Regions from separate parts of the Pararhizobium sp. genome, predicted to be linked through region 2. Evidence: predicted binding sites of a transcription regulator. Region 2 holds the regulator's gene; each other region holds the start of a gene.

Region 1 (4,476 bases), 130 kb from region 2:
GACCGGATTTCATTCACGCCGCTCATATTGCGCCCTTACCTCTTGCATCGGACCGTCCGCGACCTGCCTGGCCGAACCGCGAACCGGAAAACTTTTGAAAATCGCGGATCACCGGACATCCGCCGATCCTCTCCCGCCCCATTGGAACACAGGCTTTTATCGTCCGGGCCAATCCCTGTCCAGACGGCAAAAGAAAACCGGCCGCTCCCGAAAGAAGCGGCCGGCAAACATCAGGTCGAAAATCAGGTGATCTTATGCCAGAGCGGCATCGTCATCCTCGTCTCCGGCTTCCGGGCCGCCGTTTTCAAGGAACTTTTCGGCAATCAGGCCGGCGTTCTGGCGCAGCGACAGTTCGATTTCCTTGGCGGTATCGGGATTGTCGCGCAGGAACGACTTGGCATTCTCGCGGCCCTGGCCGAGGCGCTGGCTGTTATAGGAGAACCAGGCACCGGATTTTTCGACGATACCGGCCTTGACGCCGAGATCGACCAATTCGCCGGTCTTCGACACGCCTTCGCCATACATGATGTCGAATTCGACCTGCTTGAAGGGCGGCGCCATCTTGTTCTTGACGACCTTGACGCGCGTCTGGTTGCCGACGACTTCTTCACGCTCCTTGACGGCGCCGATGCGGCGGATATCGAGGCGTACGGAGGCATAGAATTTCAGAGCGTTACCGCCTGTTGTCGTTTCGGGCGAGCCGAACATGACGCCGATCTTCATGCGGATCTGGTTGATGAAGATAACCATGCAGTTCGACTTGGAGATCGACGCGGTCAGCTTGCGCAGAGCCTGGCTCATCAGGCGGGCCTGAAGACCTGGAAGGCTATCGCCCATTTCACCTTCGATTTCAGCACGCGGCACAAGCGCTGCGACCGAATCGATGACGAGAACGTCGATGGCGCCGGAACGGACCAGCGTGTCGGTGATTTCCAGGGCCTGCTCACCAGTATCCGGCTGCGAGATCAACAGGTTTTCGAGATCGACACCGAGCTTGCGGGCGTAGACCGGATCCAGCGCATGTTCGGCATCGACAAAGGCGCAGATGCCACCCTTCTTCTGGGCTTCGGCAATAGTCTGCAGCGCCAGCGTCGTCTTGCCCGAGCTTTCCGGTCCATAGATTTCGATGACGCGCCCCTTGGGCAGCCCGCCGATGCCGAGCGCAATATCCAGGCTCAGCGACCCCGTCGAAACGGTTTCTATTTCGACAATGCTATCTTTTCCACCGAGCTTCATGATCGATCCCTTGCCGAACGAACGTTCGATCTGGGAGAGTGCCGCTTCAAGTGCCTTGCTTTTATCCACCGATTTGTCCTCTACAAGCCGCAAAGAGTTTTGTGCCATGTGATCCACCTTTAGGTTATGGAAGCTGCTGAGGCAATGAAGTCGCCGATGAAAGCTATGTACACTTTTTGTTCTCATTCTGCAAGAGCTATCCATGAACTTGAATTAGCAACATAAATCGGTGCGTGTTCTTTTCTTGTTCTACGTATTTCATATCTTCCGGAAATGACTGAAACAAAACGCAAATCGGCACGATAGCGCAACGAATCGCCAGGGATCGGCACACAGGAAAACGCATGACAGGCAGACAAGTTTCCATCTTTGGCGGCGCGCATATCGACCGCAGGGCCCGCATCTTCGGCACCACTGTGCCTGGTTCCAGCAATCCCGGCAGCTGGTTTGAGGAGGCTGGCGGTGGCGGCTTCAACGCGGCCCGCAATCTGGCGCGGCTTGGGCTTGACGTTTGCATGATCAGCCCGCGTGGCGGCGATGCCTCCGGCGAGATGGTCGCCAGGGCAGCGGCTGAAGCCGGCGTTATCGATTGCCCCTTCATCTTCCTTGATCGCAAGACGCCAAGCTACACAGCCATTCTTGAAAACGACGGTAATCTGGTGATTGCGCTGGCCGACATGGAGCTTTACCGGCTGTTTTCTCCAAGGCGCTTGCAGCAAAAGGCCATGCGCGAGATCATCTCGGCGAGCGACCTGATCGTCACCGATGCCAACCTGCCCGAAGAGACGCTGACCGGTCTGGTTGCGCGTGCAAACGCCGAATCAAAGCCAATCGCCGCCATCGCCATTTCCCCGGCGAAAGTGACGCGGCTGGTGAAAAGCCTGCCCGGGCTCGATTTTCTGTTTCTGAACGAGGCGGAAGCGCGCGCACTGACCGCTCGCGATAGCGCGGAAGCGGCGGAATGGCCTGTTCTGCTTCAGGCGGCCGGCTTGTCAGGTGGCGTCATCACCCGTGGCGGCAAATCGGCGATTGCGTTTCAGAAGGGGCGAACCGTTACGGTCGCACCGCCACAATTGGACGCGCTTGCCGATGTCACGGGCGCTGGCGATTCGCTCGCAGCCGGGTTCCTGTCGGCATTTGTCGCAGGCGAACCGCTCGATATTTGCCTTCGCTCCGGCGTGGCCGCCGCCGGCATCACCGTCCGTTCGCCGCTCGCCGTATCGGAAAAAATGTCGCGGGCAATGCTGGAAGACGCAATTCGACTTGTGCCGCCAGCCGAATTCCTGTCATGAACGCGCCTTAAAAAGCCAAATAAGGATCCGCGATGACCAAGCCCTTCTCCCCCCTTCTGCCGATGGAATATTCCAGCGAAGTCGCGGCCGCCAAGGCCCGCGGCGCAGCGATCGTCGCGCTGGAATCGACCATCATCACCCATGGCATGCCCTTCCCCGGCAATCTCAACATGGCCCGCAGCGTCGAGGCGATCATCCGTGAGGAAGGTGCCGTCCCCGCAACCATCGCCGTCATCGACGGCATCCTGCATATCGGCCTGGAAGACGCCCAGCTGGAAAAGCTGGCGCAGACGGAAGGCGCGATGAAGCTGTCGCGCGCCGATCTCGCCTTTGCGATCGCCGAGCGCCGCACCGGCGCCACCACAGTTGCCGCAACGATGATTGCCGCTGCCCGCGCCGGCATCCGCGTCTTTGCCACAGGCGGCATCGGCGGCGTGCATCGCAAGGCGGAGGAGAGCTTTGACATCTCCGCCGACCTCGACGAACTGGCCCGCACCGGCGTCATCGTCGTCTCCGCCGGCGCAAAAGCCATTCTCGACATTCCAAAGACGCTGGAAGTTCTGGAAACGCGCGGCGTTCCGGTCATCACCTATGATAGCGAAATCTTCCCGGCCTTCTGGTCGCGCGATAGCGGCCTGAAGAGCCCATTGATGCTGAACAGCCCGGCAGCAATTGCCAATTTCCAGAAGATGCGCGACCTGCTCGGCATCGATGGCGGCATGCTGATTGCCAATCCGGTACCAGAAGCAAACGAAATCCCGCGCGACGAAATGGAAATCTACATCACCCGGGCGCTGGACAATGCAGCGCGCGACGAGATTTCCGGCAAGAAAGTCACGCCCTACCTGCTCGACAGCATTTTCGGCCTGACCGACGGCCGCAGCCTCGAGACAAATATCGCGCTGGTCGAAAACAATGCCCGGCTCGCGGCAGAGATTGCCGTCGCACTGGTCTGAGTTAACACAACATCGGAAAAATCGGGGGGCTGGTTTCCAGCCCCCGTTTCGTCAGCCCTGCCGCCCTGCCCGAGCAAGGCCATGCTCGATCAGCCTGTCGATGATTTCGGCATAGGCAATTCCGCTTGCGGCCAAAGCCTTGGCATACATGCTGATATCGGTAAAACCGGGGATCGTATTGACCTCGTTGACGACAGCACTCATGTCGGGTCGCACGAAAAAATCGATGCGGGCCATGCCGTCGCATCCGAGCGCGCGGAAGGCACCTTGCGCCATTGATCTCAACTTTTGCGCGATTTCATCCGGCAACTGAGCTGGAACGCTAATAATTGCGCCGTCCGGGTCGATATATTTGGCATCATAACTGTAGAAACCGTGGCTGCCGGCAGGAATGATTTCTCCTGGAAGCGAGGCGATCAACGTGCCGTCGGTCTGTTCGAGAATGCTGAATTCGACCTCGCGCCCTTGAATGAACTCTTCGACGAGGATTTTCTGATCGTGGCGGAAGCCTTCCGCAAGTGCAGCACGAAAGCCGTCTGCCGTTTGAGCCTTGCTGACACCAACAGACGACCCCTGCCGGGCGGGCTTGACGAAAACCGTCGGACCTAGCGCCGCGACAACGTCATCGAAAGAGGGTGCGTCGCCCTGATGGAACGTCAGTGAACGCGCCACCGGCAATCCCGCTTCGTTCAGCAGACGCTTGGCCACATCCTTGTCGATGGCGGTGGCCGACCCCAAAATCCCGCAACCGGCAAACGGTACCATCGCAACTTCGGCAAGTCCCTGTACCGAACCATCCTCGCCATGCGGCCCATGCAGAACCGGAAAGATGATATCGACCGGCGGCAGTTCACGGATACTTCCGTCGTCGGCAACACTAAAAAGGCGGCCACGGCCGCCGGGCAAAAGGCACACTTGTGTATTCACCGCTGGCAGAGGGTCGGACAAGGCTTTGTCGCGTAGCTGATGCAGAAGCCATTTCCCCTGACGGT
Region 2 (4,476 bases):
AGCCTCTCCCGATTCGAGAGAGCTGACGTCGGAAAAAAAGGATTCGAACCCTCTATCCGCCTGAGCCTGTCTGTGGCGTCGGGTCCTTGTCCGCAGGCACCGGTTGCGCTGGCAAGTCGCCTGGAGCTTCCTGCTTCGACATCGCATCGCTGTTAGGGCCAGAGGACTTTTCCTCGATTTTCGTTGCCGCATCATTGTCGGTGCTCTCACCATACATTTCGACGCCGGCCCAAGCCAGCGCAGCGAGGACCAGACCGCCGACCAGCACCATCAGCACCGGACGGCCCAGAAAGCCTTGGCGGGACTGCACACCACTCAACTCCACCGTTTTCGTCGTGTCGGCATCGGAAACGCGGTCGCCGCGCTCATCAATATATTTCGCCATCAAAGCCTCCTTGGACGGTGTTTGGATTATGCCGTCCGTTGCACAGTTCTAAGAATCGGGAACGGCTCCGGCCGCGCAAAGGTTCCGCCAGGCCACAGGCCGCGATCGAGGCCAGATGCTCATACGCTCACCGTTCGGTGAAAATGTTTGATTGCCTTGAAAACACTGGCTGAATTTTAGGGACTTGCGGAACACATATGGAACAGATAGTGTTCGTTCTTGATTTGTTTCTCGATTCTGGAGTGATCGTTCATGCTGACCCGCAAGCAACAGGAACTGCTTCTGTTCATTCACGAAAGAATGAAGGAATCGGGCGTACCGCCATCGTTCGACGAGATGAAGGATGCACTGGATCTGGCCTCGAAGTCCGGCATTCACCGGTTGATCACAGCGCTTGAGGAGCGGGGCTTTATCCGCCGGCTGCCAAATCGTGCGCGGGCATTGGAAGTGATCAAGTTGCCGGAGGCCTATTCGATGAGCCTCCAGCCCAAGCGCGGCTTTTCGCCCAGCGTCATTCAGGGCAGTCTTGGCGCGCAACCGGCACCTCCCGCACCCGCCAAGACCGCTGCAAACAGCGACACCGTTTCGATACCGGTCATGGGCAGGATTGCCGCCGGTGTTCCAATCTCGGCAATCCAGAATAACACTCATGATATTTCCGTGCCTATCGAGATGGTCGGGCCGGGCGAGCACTATGCGCTTGAAGTGCGCGGCGATTCGATGATCGAGGCGGGTATTCTCGATGGCGACACGGTCATCATCCGCAACACCAACAGTGCCAGCCCCGGCGAAATCATCGTCGCGCTGGTTGATGATGAGGAAGCAACGCTGAAACGGTTTCGCCGCAAAGGTGCCTCGATCGCACTGGAAGCCGCCAACCCAGCCTACGAGACACGGATTTTTGGACCTGACCGGGTCAAGATACAGGGCAAACTCGTCGGACTGATCCGGCGCTATCATTGATCTGAAAGCATTGCGTTTCCGGCCTGCTTGCGGGTGAAATATGGTCGCCTGGTCTGAGGATGCGACCGCATCACACCGCGCGGCACGATATTGTCGTGTGCCGCCGGGCAGGCCGGCGCTCACGCTGAATGGCTCATATTGGAATATGACGGTCGCTGCGGTTTTGTGAGCGGACTGGAAGCACTGAAACTTGCCTGTGATCCAATGACCAAGGACGTTTTTCGGAAATATCCTCTTGCGGTTTGTCTAGGATCATTCTAAACCGCCGCCACAGTTCGATTATTTGAACTCGTGAGGCCTCGTGGCGGAGTGGTGACGCAGAGGACTGCAAATCCTTGCACCCCGGTTCAATTCCGGGCGAGGCCTCCAAATTTTCCCACGCGGAACGAAAATTAGTTCAGGACAAGACACTGCCGTTGCTTGCTTTGACCCAACGGTCTTGCACGGCGTGACAGTATCTGCCCGGGAAGAATTTTTAGACAGGACCGATCAAACGGTTTCGGCTTTCCCGTCACTCCTGACCGGGAAGACAAAGGCAGGCGGCAGTGGTCGATGGACGTTCTGCATCCGCAGTCCCGGCCTGCTTGTCACGGAAAAGGGGGGGATTTTTGCTCAGTGATAGTAGAAGCAGGCGCAATCAGCCTTGCTGTCATCCGGTTTCGTCCAGACGCGCACTGCGAGTTTCTTGGCCGCACCCGTCTCGTCCAGACGTAGCCCCAGCAGCGACACGGCCGCAAGCTTCGGGTTGACCGCATCAATCTCGATCGTCGATCCAACCTGGTGGACGCCTTGCTTTGGGGTCCAGGTGAAAAACTGCACGCTGTAATGCATTGCATTCTCCTTCACCGCGCTTTGCAGCACATGAGCTTAATGGGTGAACAGACGCTCAAGGCGCTGGCCACGAGGCGTTGCACTGCTGGATGCGTACTCAATGCGTAGGAAGCCAACATAACATATTTTGGCAGGCGGCGAAACATTCTCGCTGCAATTTAAGCCGAATGGTGACTGGTCATCAGCACCTGCCTTGCACGCAGCAAGGGAGGGGCATCATCCGAGTACGGAGTGTACCCCAACCGGAATTGTCACTCTCGTCTGCGGAGCGGCCTATCATCCACGTCGCGGCGCTGAGGTACTGCGCGATCGCCGCTATCCTTGGTAACGCGCCGTTAACGCTACCGTTGGTTTGACATACGTACGCATGTCGAAATACGGCACCTGCCGTATGTCCAACACGCCCATTGCGCGTGCATTTCTCCCGGCATCGATGACAGCATTACGGCTTGACTGGATTGGCTTCATCAATCCCGCTTCGAACAGACGGAGCGGTGCCACCGGTTGGAGGAACCGCTATGTTGCCACTGGAACAGTTGATGCCATTCGCCTTTGCGACGCTGATTTTCGCCTGCATGCCAGGGCCTGCCATTCTCTACATGACGGTACAGACGCTGGCGCATGGCCCCCGCGCCGGGCTGATGGCAGCTTTTGGTGTCCATTTGGGTTGTTATGTTCATGTTGCCGCGACAGCTTTGGGCTTGGCGGCTGTCCTCAGCCATGCACCCTTCGTTTACACCGTCATCAAATTCGCCGGCGCCGCTTATCTGATGTGGCTGGGTGTCACCATGTTTCTTGGCCGCCGGCAGAATGGCGGGGAGGCTGTCAATCCAGCCCCCGGTGTTCTGCGCGACAGCATCGTCGTCGAAGTCCTCAACCCCAAGACTGCGCTGTTTTTCCTGACCTTCCTGCCGCAATTCATCGACCCGGCGCTGGACACGCCTGTCTGGCTGCAATTTCTCATCCTCGGCATGATCGTCAACCTTGCCTTGTCCATTGCCGACCTGGCGGCGGTCGGTATTGCGTTCTTTGCCCTTGGACGCGCTCGAACCAGCGGTTCGAGCTGGCTCGTTCCGAAGGCGTGTGGATCTATACTAATCGGCCTGGGGATCGCTCTGGCACACAAGGGAGCATGATCGGGCTGGCAAGGGAATGATGCGCGAACGACTTGCCTGCAGTCTTCTAACCCGCCGACAACCCCAGGCGAATGGCGTAGGCCGTCAATTCTGCGCCGCTGTGAAGGTCCAGTTTCCGCATCAGGTTTTCCCGATGTTTGCGGGCTGTTAGTGGACTGATCCCGAGACGTTCAGCGATGTCGCGCGTGGTTACGCCGTGCGGGATAAGCGCCAGCATCTGCTGCTCTCGCCGGGTCAGTTCGGCAGGCGACGCAAGAGCGGTCCGTGGCGCAGACGGTCCAGCCGGCCGGTCTTGATGGTCGATGGCAAAACGAACCTCTTCGGCGACATAGGGTTGATCATGCCGCAGCGCCTCGATCGCCGCCATCAGCTCACTCGCATCCCCGCTTTTCGTCAGGTATCCGTCAGCACCTGCGTCGATGGCGGCGCGAACCGAGCGGGGTTCGAGATTGGCCGTCATGATCAGAATCTTCAGATCGGGCCATAAGGTTCGAATGGTCCGAATAAACTGGAACCCGCCGACGCCGGGCATCCCGAGATCGAGGATCAAAAGATCGGTCTTGATTTCCTTGAGCAATCGCTCGACGGTGTCTCCGTCTGCCGCTTCGCTGACGACGGCAATACCTTCGATCGTCGACAGAAGCATTTTGAGGCCTTCGCGCACGATGGCGTGATCATCGGCAAGAAGAACCCTCGAAAGCCCACGCATATCGCCTACCCGTTTTTAGAGTGAATTCCGGAATACCACCGTCTTGTGGCATCGGGAATCAGAATAGGATTACGATGCTCCTCGAGCAACGATTGCAACCCCATCTTGTCGATCTCCTATACCGCCAATCCTACGCGGTGCTGTTTTCCAATTTTATCATTCCGCTGCCTGTTGCTTACATGCTGTGGAGCGTCGTCCCGGGCGATACCCTTTTATGGTGGATGGCGGCGATTTATGGCCTTACCATTGCGCGCGTGCTGGTCTCGCGGCGGTATTTCAAACATTCCAGGCGCGGGGCGGATCAGATCGTTGAAAACGCGCGTTTCTGGGCCTGGCGTTTCGCCATCCTCTCATGGGCGTCCAGTTCGCTTTGGGGGCTGCTTGGGTGGTTCGGTTTTCTGTCAACGCAACCGCAATTGCAAGCCTTTACGACCATTGTCCTGACAGGGCTG
Region 3 (4,476 bases), 560 kb from region 2:
CCTTCAGCATCTTGGCAAGGTGAACGCGGTTGCGCTGACCGCCGGAGAGATTGCCGACCTTCTGCTGCTGGTCGGTGCCCTTGAAGTTGAAGGCGCCGCAATAGGCGCGCGAGTTCATCTCCAGCTTGCCGAGCTTGATGACTTCGGCACCGCCGGAAATTTCTTCCCAGACGGTCTTTGCGCCATCGAGTGCATCGCGGCTCTGGTCGACATAACCGAGCTTGACGGAATCGCCGACACGGAATGTGCCGCTATCCGGCTTTTCCTGGCCGGTGATCATCCGGAACAGCGTCGTCTTGCCGGCGCCGTTCGGACCGATGACACCAACGATGCCGCCGGGCGGCAGCTTGATCGACAGGTCGTCGATCAACACGCGGTCGCCGTAACCCTTGGTAATGTTCTCGGCTTCGATAACCACCTGACCGAGGCGCTCGCCGATCGGAATGATGATCTGCGCATCGCCAAGACGCATCTTGTCGGCTGCATCGACCAGTTCGTCATAGGCCTTGATACGGGCCTTCGACTTCGACTGGCGGGCTTTCGGGCTGGAAGCAATCCATTCCTGTTCGCGGCTGATCGCCTTCTGACGGGAAGCGTCTTCACGGTTTTCCTGCTGCATGCGCTTGGCCTTGGCCAGCAGGTATGCGGAATAGTTGCCTTCGTAGGGAATGCTGCGGCCACGGTCGAGCTCGAGGATCCAGCCTGTGACATTGTCGAGAAAGTAGCGATCGTGGGTGATCATCATGACGGCACCGGCATACATGCGCAGATGATTTTCCAGCCAGCCGATGGTTTCGGCGTCAAGATGGTTGGTCGGTTCGTCGAGCAGCAAAAGGTCCGGCTTGGAGAGCAGCAGCTTGCACAGAGCCAGACGGCGGCGCTCACCACCCGAAAGGCTGGTCACATCCGCATCGCCGGGCGGGCAGCGCAGTGCTTCCATCGCCATTTCGACCTGGCTTTCGAGATCCCACAGGTTCTGGCCGTCGATGATGTCCTGAAGCTTGGAGCCTTCTTCCGCCGTCTCGTCGGAATAGTTCATCATCAGTTCGTTGTAACGCTCGAGGATGGCGGTCTTGTCGGCCACGCCCTCCATGACGTTTTCCATCGCCGTCTTGTTCGGATCGAGCTGCGGCTCCTGCGCCAGGTAGCCGACGGTCGCACCCTGGGCGACCCAGGCTTCGCCGGTATATTCCGTGTCGAGGCCGGCCATGATGCGCAGCACGGTCGACTTACCGGCACCGTTCGGGCCGAGGATACCGATCTTGGCGTCCGGATAGAACGACAGATTGACATTCTCCAGCACCTTCTTGGTGCCGTAGGACTTGTTCAGCCCTGACATATGATAAATGAATTGACGTGCCATAGAGAGAACTGCTCCGACGGAATGGGATTTTGCCCGCTATGTAGGCGAATTATCCCGGCGGAGCAATGAAGAAACCGGTTTTAGCAACGCCATTCACGGAATGCCGGCTGCATCGACGGTGCCTTTTGCACATTTGAAATCGGTATCCCCGGCGGCAAGGATCAGACTTGAAAGGCCGGCATGGGCCGAAACATCGCCCGACAGTCCGATCGTCAACCCGGTGATGACGCTGCGCGCACCGACTTTCTGGCAGCGCATCCTGACCCGATCTCCCGCCCCCTTGCCGAAACTGTCGTCAAACGCCCGCTTGACCTCGCTCTCCGTCACATCCTGTCCGATCCGGCCGGCAAACAGGCTGCGCACGGCCGAGGCGTTGATGTCCTCGAGAAGACGAAGCTGCACGGAAAAATAGTCCTGTGCTGTGCCGCCATGGCATGTGCCGCTGCGCAACCATTGATGCCGGTCGAGCCCGGACTGCGTTCCCGGCATGGCCACCTTCAGCTTGGCCGCAGTCTCCTGCGTCATCGCCAGTTGCGGCAACTCCAGCCAATCGCCCTTCTGGGCTCGAGCCTTGATATCCGCCGCGACGCCGCAATAGCTCTTCTTGACCGGCCAGAGGCCATGCAGTGAAAAATGGGTGGCGTCATAGCGCTCGGCGGTTTGGCCGGCGCATTCCGTGCGGGTTGGCCGGGTTTCGCAAAATCCCGGCTGCCAGCTGATGGCGAGAATGTATTCGGTCTTGCCCTTGGCGGATGAAACTTGCTCTTCGGCGATTGCCGAAGAGGCAAACATCACAGCAAGCGCAAAAACGCTCAGGCGATAGAAAAGCGGTCGAAAACTGGTCCTCACATTTCCCTGCATGCCGGCCTCCCAAACGAGAACAAAACAAGATCATTTAGCGATTAAAACAAGAAAAATGCAACCTGGAATCCATACATCATCGATTCTTTTCTGACCTGATACCAAACAAGCACCAAGCGCCGGTTGCCTTCGGCTGTTAAATCAAGTTGATAGCGGTTAAGTGCAGGAACTTCGCCTGGGAGGATCTAAGGGGTGTTCGCCAAGGTCGAAACGTTGCAAAGCCCGAGCGGAGCCGCCCTTGCCTGGCGTCACTGGCCAGCCAGCGGCCTGCACAAGGGCGTGCTGATCATCTGCCACGGACTGGCCGAACATTCCGCCCGTTATGCCCGCTTCGCCAAACTCATGGCCACGCACGGTTTCAACGTCTACGCGCACGATCATCGCGGCCACGGCGCAACCAGGGCTGCCGATGCGCCGCTCGGCCGCTATGCGCAATCTGAAGGGGCAGCCAAGGTCATTGACGACGTCAGGGCAATGCGCGCGATGGCTGCCAGCCGTCATCCCGGCCTGCCCGTCATCCTGTTCGGTCATTCCATGGGCGGCTTGATCGCGCTGAATGCGGCGGAAGAAGATCCGGGCCTTTACGATGGACTGGCCGTGTGGAATTCGAATTTCAATCCGGGCCTGGCCGGACGCGCCGCCCAAGCCATCCTTGCCATCGAGAAAATGCTGAAAGGCTCCGATGTGCCGAGCGGACTGCTGTCGAAGCTGACATTCGCCGCCTGGGCCAAGTCGATCCCCGACCGCGAAACCGACTATGACTGGCTGTCGCACGACACGGTGGAAGTGGCACAATATATCGACGACCCGCTCTGCGGTTTCGATGCCAGCGTTTCGATGTGGATCGACCTGTTCACGCTGACCTTCGACGGCGCAAAGCCAGAGCGGCTGAGACGCCTGCCGCAAGGCCTGCCGATCCACCTTGTCGGCGGCGGCCAGGATCCAGCCACCAATGGCGGCCGGGAAATCTCCTGGCTGGCTGGGCGTATGCAGAAGGTGGGGCTGAAGGGCGTGACGACAGTGGTTTATCCGACCATGCGCCACGAAACCTTGAACGAAATTGAGCGCGACAGTGCCATGCAGGATTTTGCCGCATGGTGCCTCTCCGTCGTGGAGCAGCGGAAATGAGCAAAGACCTGGCATGACCGGCATTTCCGCGAACCCGGCGACACGCAGCAATGATGTTTCCTTCGGCCTCACCCTGATGGTCATCGCGGTGCTGATCTCGCCGCTGATCGATATCTTTGCAAAACTCGCGATCACCACCATTCCATCGGCTGAAATCACCGCCGTGCGCTTCGTGCTGCAGATGATCTTCATCCTGCCGATCGTCATCGTCCGCGGCACACTGTTCGATCTGACCTGGAAGAAGACCGGATTGCACATGCTGCGCGGCGGCCTGCTGGTCGTGACCATGCTGTCGTTCATCACCACGCTGAAGGCGATGGAAGTCGCCGATGCCATCGCCATCTTCTTCGTCGAGCCGATCATCCTGACCATCCTCGGCAGCATTTTCCTCAAGGAAACCATCGGCTGGCGGCGCTATACCGCCTGCGGCGTCGGCTTTTTCGGAGCTCTGCTGGTCATCCAGCCGAGCATGCAGGAAGTCGGCTGGATCGCACTTCTGCCTGTTGTCTCGGCGTTTGGACTGGCGATTTTCCTTCTGGTCACCCGTCTGGTGGCGCAGAACGAGGATCCATGGTCGATGCAGTTTCACGCCGGCGTCTGGGGTGCGGTGTTTTGCGGTATCCTGCTTTACATCGGCAACGGGACGGGTTCTGAGATCTTCGATCCGGTCGTGCCGGACATGACCGCCGGGCTTTATCTGCTTGGCGTCGGCGTCACCGCAACCATATCCGGGGTGCTTGGCGTCTATGCTTATCGCGCCGCGCCCGCCTCGGTGCTGGCGCCACTGCAATATCTGGAAATCGTCTCGGCGACGATCTTCGGCTGGCTGGTATTCGGCCATCTGCCGGACGCATTGAAATGGCTGGGCATCGCCATCATCATCGGGTCCGGCCTCTACATCATCTGGCGCGAGCGCCGGGTCAACAAAACAGCAGGTGTTGCGCCGGTATCACCGGCCATCTGACAAACGTGATTGACGTGCTTTGGGAGGAGCAAACATGAAGACAGGCGGAGAATTGATCGTGGAGGCGCTGAAGGCAAACGGTGTCAAGCGGGTGTCCTGCGTACCGGGCGAAAGCTATCTCGCTGTGCTCGATGCGCTCTACGATACAGATATCGAGGTA
Region 4 (4,476 bases), 2.5 Mb from region 2:
TCATAGGCACCGTCCGGACGCGCCGTCGTACCCGGCTTCCACTGCAGCAGCGGACGGATCAGGTCGGCCAGACGCTCGAGAATGTCGATACGGACGGCACGCTTTCCCAGGAACCGGAAACCGGCCAGCTTGTAAAAGGTACGCTCATAGGTCGGATCGGTGACCACCGAGGTGCGGCCAGCGGCCAGAACCGGGATCAGATCGCCGTAGCCTGGCTTGTCGAGACCGTCGTTCTTCAGCGCCCAGAGCAGCGTGATGAGTTCTGCCGGAGCAGGCTTCAAAAGCGCCGGCATGAAAATATGATAGGCGCCGAAACGGATGCCGTGGCGGCGGATGGAGGCGCGCGCCTCCTGATCCAGCGACTTGACGTCATCGGCAACATCGCGACGGAACATCACGCCAAGGTTTTCCACCAGCTGGAAAGCCAGGCCCTTGGCGAGACCTTCGAGGTCTTCGGCGCGCGACAGATCGTCGAGCGGCTTCAGCACCGTCGAGATGTGATGATTGACGAAGCGCTCGATGCGGGCGAGCACATGCTCGCGGGCATTGCCCTGCAGCTGCTCGTCGGCGAGCAACAGCACGCGCGGACGCATGATGTGATCGCTGGCTGTCAGCTTGGCCACGGGATCGCCCAGCCAGCGCACGAGACCATCCGACGACAAGGCCAGATCGGCATTGCCCGCCGCATGCAATCGTGCGGCACGCGCTTCAAACTCGAGAGCCAACGCCTTTTGCGCTGCCCCTTGAGCGGCGCGCGCGTCAAGACCATCTGCCACTGTTGCCAGCGTGAAACGGAACCCGGCCAATTGTCCCACATGATGACCTTCAACGAAGACATCGCCATTTACACTGATTTCAGCTTCCAACATCGCATTCTCTCTCAGGCGCTTCATGAGCACAGATGTCCTGCGATCAACAAAGCGTTTCGTCAACCTTTCATGTAACGCGTCAGACAATCGATCTTCGATTTCCCGCGTCTTTTCTTGCCAGTGTGTCGGATCGGCAAGCCATCCCGGACGGTTGGACACATAGGTCCATGTCCTAATTTGTGCAATTCTCGCGGACAGTGTGTCGATTTCACCATCCGTATGGTCCGCGCGGCGAACCTGTTCGGCCATGAAATCTTCATTCACTGTGCCACGCCGGACGAGATCGGCATAGATTGTCGAAATCAGATCGGCATGTTGCGCCGGCGTTATACGCCGGTAGTCGGGAAGCGCACAGGCCTCCCAGAGTTTTTCTACACGCTCCGGTGTCGTTGCGACACTGGTAACCTCCGGATAGCGCGAAAGATAGTCCAAAGCCTGCTGATCCACCGCCGGCAGGGCCCGTGTGAGCCCATGAACGGCGGGTGCAGCATCCAAACTCTTCTTCAGGGCCTGGATCGAGGCGTAGTTGAGCGACTTGGAGCGCCATTGCAGGACGCGAACCGGATCGAAATGATGCGATTCGATCCGGTGCACCAGCTCGTTGTCGAACGGCTCGACCCGCGAGGTGACACCGAAGGTGCCGTCGCGCAGGTGACGTCCGGCGCGTCCGGCAATCTGCGCCAGCTCGCCGGGATTGAGATCGCGGAACTGGTAACCGTCATATTTGCGGCCCTGCGCAAAGGCGACGTGATCGACATCGAGGTTGAGCCCCATGCCGATCGCATCGGTCGCCACCAGATATTCGACATCGCCGGCCTGATAGAGCGCCACCTGGGCATTGCGCGTGCGCGGCGACAGGGCACCGAGCACGACAGCGGCCCCGCCGCGCTGGCGGCGGATCAGTTCGGCAATCGCATAGACTTCCTCGGCCGAGAAGGCGACGATGGCGGTACGTTGCGGCAGACGGGTGATCTTCTTGGAGCCGGCATAAAGAAGCTGCGACAGCCGCGGACGCTCGACGACGGTGATGCCCGGCAGCAGATGTTCGAGGATCGGCCGCATGGTCGCGGCACCCAGCAGCAACGTCTCGACGCGGCCACGTAGATGCATCAGCCGGTCTGTGAAGATGTGGCCGCGCTCCAGATCGCCAGCCAGCTGCACCTCGTCGATCGCCACGAAGGCGGCCTTGGTCTCGCGCGGCATGGCTTCGACGGTACAGACCGAGAAGCGCGCCATATGCGGAGTGATCTTTTCCTCGCCGGTGATCAGCGCGACATTGTGGGCGCCGACCTTTTCGACGACACGCGTATAGACCTCGCGCGCCAAAAGGCGCAGCGGCAGCCCGATGACGCCGCTTTCGTGCGCAATCATGCGCTCGATCGCGTAATGCGTCTTGCCGGTATTGGTGGGGCCGAGCACCGCGATCACGCCGCGGCCGCTCAAGATCATCGGTTGGTCAGGCACTATATGGATCCTGCGCACTTTCAGTCTGTGAAGGCCATTCACGGCGTTTCAAAGCCGTTTCAACCGGCGGACAACACATGCCCACGCCAAAGCCCAAACGCAAGGGGCGTAAGGTCATGAAACGTGCAAATGGGGCTTTCGGCCTAGACTTCCACCCTCCATCGCCAGAATCCGGAACAGCGGTGGAACGAATCAGCGACGAATCGCTGACTCGCATGGATTCAGGCTTTGTTCACTGCTAGATATTGATTTTCTGAGCCGGATTCTCACCAGATGCTGAATCGCGTTTTTCCCGGCGGATTTTGCCGAAAAATGAACGTATCGAGCAGCACAGCAATCCGGGCCGTTTTGAGATTCAGAATCCAAACAACTGAATATTGAGGAAAAATCGACTGGTTCCTCGATGCTGTAGAACAGTCCATAATATTAGCAATAAACGAAATAATGGACAAAATGAAACCGGTACGAGTTCCAAGGCAACTATTTCCGGTCGCCGAGGTCGCACAACATATAGTAGTGATCGACCTCTTGTGTCGATTCAAGATCCGATACCCTTCGCCAGATTCGGACCTGTATCCGCATTGGCTGCTTGCCTTTCGCTATCTGGCCTTCAACGAGTTCCAGAAACCAGATACCGCCCGCCACCAACTGTCTTTTGCACCCTTTTTGCGTCAGCCGTTAACGACTCAACCAAAGCGAGAACGAATCGGAGACGAATCACGGACGCAGATGATTTCCCGGTTTGTTCACCGCAATATATTGTGTAAAAACAAATTGTTAACCATATGAAACGGTGGATAACCTGATGCGCCGCACCAAACTGCATCCGCCGCGTTAATCTTTCCCCGAACGCAAAACGGCGCCCGTGAAGGCGCCGCTGGTGACAAAACAGACAGAGTATCAGACGACGAACTGACCGCCATTGGCGGAAATCGTCGAGCCGGTAATGAACCCGGCATCATCTGAAGCAAGAAATACCACGCAGCGCGCGATTTCTTCCGGCTCACCGAGGCGGCCAACGGGAATCTGCGGAATGATCCGCTCAGTCAGCACTTTTTCCGGGATCGCCCGCACCATTTCCGTGCCGATATAGCCGGGGCAGATGGCATTGACGGTGATGCCCTTGGCAGCACCTTCCTGGGCCAAAGCCTTGGTGAAGCCGAGATCGCCTGCCTTGGCCGCCGAATAATTGACCTGCCCCATCTGTCCCTTCTGCCCGTTGATCGACGAAATGTTGATCACCCGGCCAAAATTGCGGTCGCGCATGCCGGTCCAGATAGGATGGGTCATATTGAAAAGACCGGTGAGGTTGGTGTCGATAACCGCGCCCCAGCTCTCCGGCGTCATCTTGTGGAACATGGCGTCGCGGGTGATGCCGGCATTGTTGACCAGCACTTCCACAGGTCCCAGTTCATCCACCACCCGGGCAATACCCTTGGTGCATTCTGAGTAGTCGGAAACGTCCCATTTGTAGGTCGGAATACCGGTGACTTCGGTGAAGGCCTTGGCCTTCTCGTCATTGCCAGCATAATTTGCAGCGACCTTGTAACCGGCCGTCTTCAAGGCGATGGATATCGCGGCGCCAATACCGCGTGAACCACCAGTGACCAATGCTACTCTGCTCATGGTTTCCCCCATTTTCCGTTTTGTCTTTTCGCCTGCGCCCTGAGATGCAAACATAGCTCAGGCTGTTGCCGTGGAGTTGGTCCCGGCCCGCGAGCCGGAACGATTTTTCGTGCGACGGTTACAGCCGTTCGACACACATGGCGACACCCATGCCGCCGCCGATGCAGAGCGTTGCCAGCCCCTTGGAGACGCCGCGACGCTTCATTTCGAACAGAAGCGTATTCAGCACGCGAGCGCCCGACGCGCCGATCGGGTGGCCGATGGCAATCGCGCCGCCATTGACGTTGACGATCGAGGTATCCCAGCCGAGGTCCTTGTTGACGGCACAAGCTTGGGCAGCGAAAGCCTCGTTGGCTTCGACAAGCTCGAGATCGGCGACCGACCAGCCAGCCTTTTCCAGGGCCTTGCGCGAAGCCGGGATCGGGCCGGTGCCCATGATCTGCGGATCGACACCCGCTGTTGCCCAGGAGACGATGCGGGCAAGCGGCTGGATGCCCCGGCGTCCGGCTTCCGCTTC

The links. Region 2 encodes LexA, which represses DNA repair genes until DNA is damaged. Its sites were predicted from a motif close to TGTTCNNNNTGTGTTCNG; they were not measured.
Region 1: a site for LexA is predicted at 1,471-1,488, ahead of recA (recombinase RecA). Genes of this name have one in related genera too.
Region 3: a site for LexA is predicted at 2,240-2,257, ahead of ACQY8Q_RS25710 (ribonuclease T2). Genes of this name have one in related genera too.
Region 4: a site for LexA is predicted at 2,506-2,523, ahead of ACQY8Q_RS10795 (helicase-related protein). Genes of this name have one in related genera too.

Annotation. Positions count from the first base shown of each region.
Region 1 is NZ_CBDIHY010000003.1:3,687,703-3,692,178, forward strand. Features, by position in the region: gene alaS (alanine--tRNA ligase) at 1-26, opposite strand, end outside; gene recA (recombinase RecA) at 253-1,344, opposite strand; gene ACQY8Q_RS23745 (carbohydrate kinase family protein) at 1,581-2,528, shown strand; gene ACQY8Q_RS23750 (pseudouridine-5'-phosphate glycosidase) at 2,561-3,484, shown strand; gene ACQY8Q_RS23755 (D-alanine--D-alanine ligase family protein) at 3,536-4,476, opposite strand, start outside.
Region 2 is NZ_CBDIHY010000003.1:3,554,303-3,558,778, reverse strand. Features, by position in the region: gene ACQY8Q_RS23055 (hypothetical protein) at 53-385, opposite strand; gene lexA (transcriptional repressor LexA) at 638-1,348, shown strand; tRNA gene ACQY8Q_RS23045 (tRNA-Cys) at 1,644-1,717, shown strand; gene ACQY8Q_RS23040 (hypothetical protein) at 1,961-2,179, opposite strand; gene ACQY8Q_RS23035 (LysE family translocator) at 2,698-3,315, shown strand; gene ACQY8Q_RS23030 (response regulator) at 3,362-4,024, opposite strand; gene ACQY8Q_RS23025 (hybrid sensor histidine kinase/response regulator) at 4,117-4,476, shown strand, end outside.
Region 3 is NZ_CBDIHY010000003.1:4,112,052-4,116,527, forward strand. Features, by position in the region: gene ettA (energy-dependent translational throttle protein EttA) at 1-1,363, opposite strand, end outside; gene ACQY8Q_RS25710 (ribonuclease T2) at 1,457-2,224, opposite strand; gene ACQY8Q_RS25715 (alpha/beta fold hydrolase) at 2,417-3,352, shown strand; gene ACQY8Q_RS25720 (DMT family transporter) at 3,366-4,316, shown strand; gene ACQY8Q_RS25725 (thiamine pyrophosphate-binding protein) at 4,351-4,476, shown strand, end outside.
Region 4 is NZ_CBDIHY010000003.1:1,084,800-1,089,275, forward strand. Features, by position in the region: gene ACQY8Q_RS10795 (helicase-related protein) at 1-2,318, opposite strand, end outside; gene ACQY8Q_RS10800 (beta-ketoacyl-ACP reductase) at 3,234-3,959, opposite strand; gene ACQY8Q_RS10805 (acetyl-CoA C-acetyltransferase) at 4,078-4,476, opposite strand, start outside.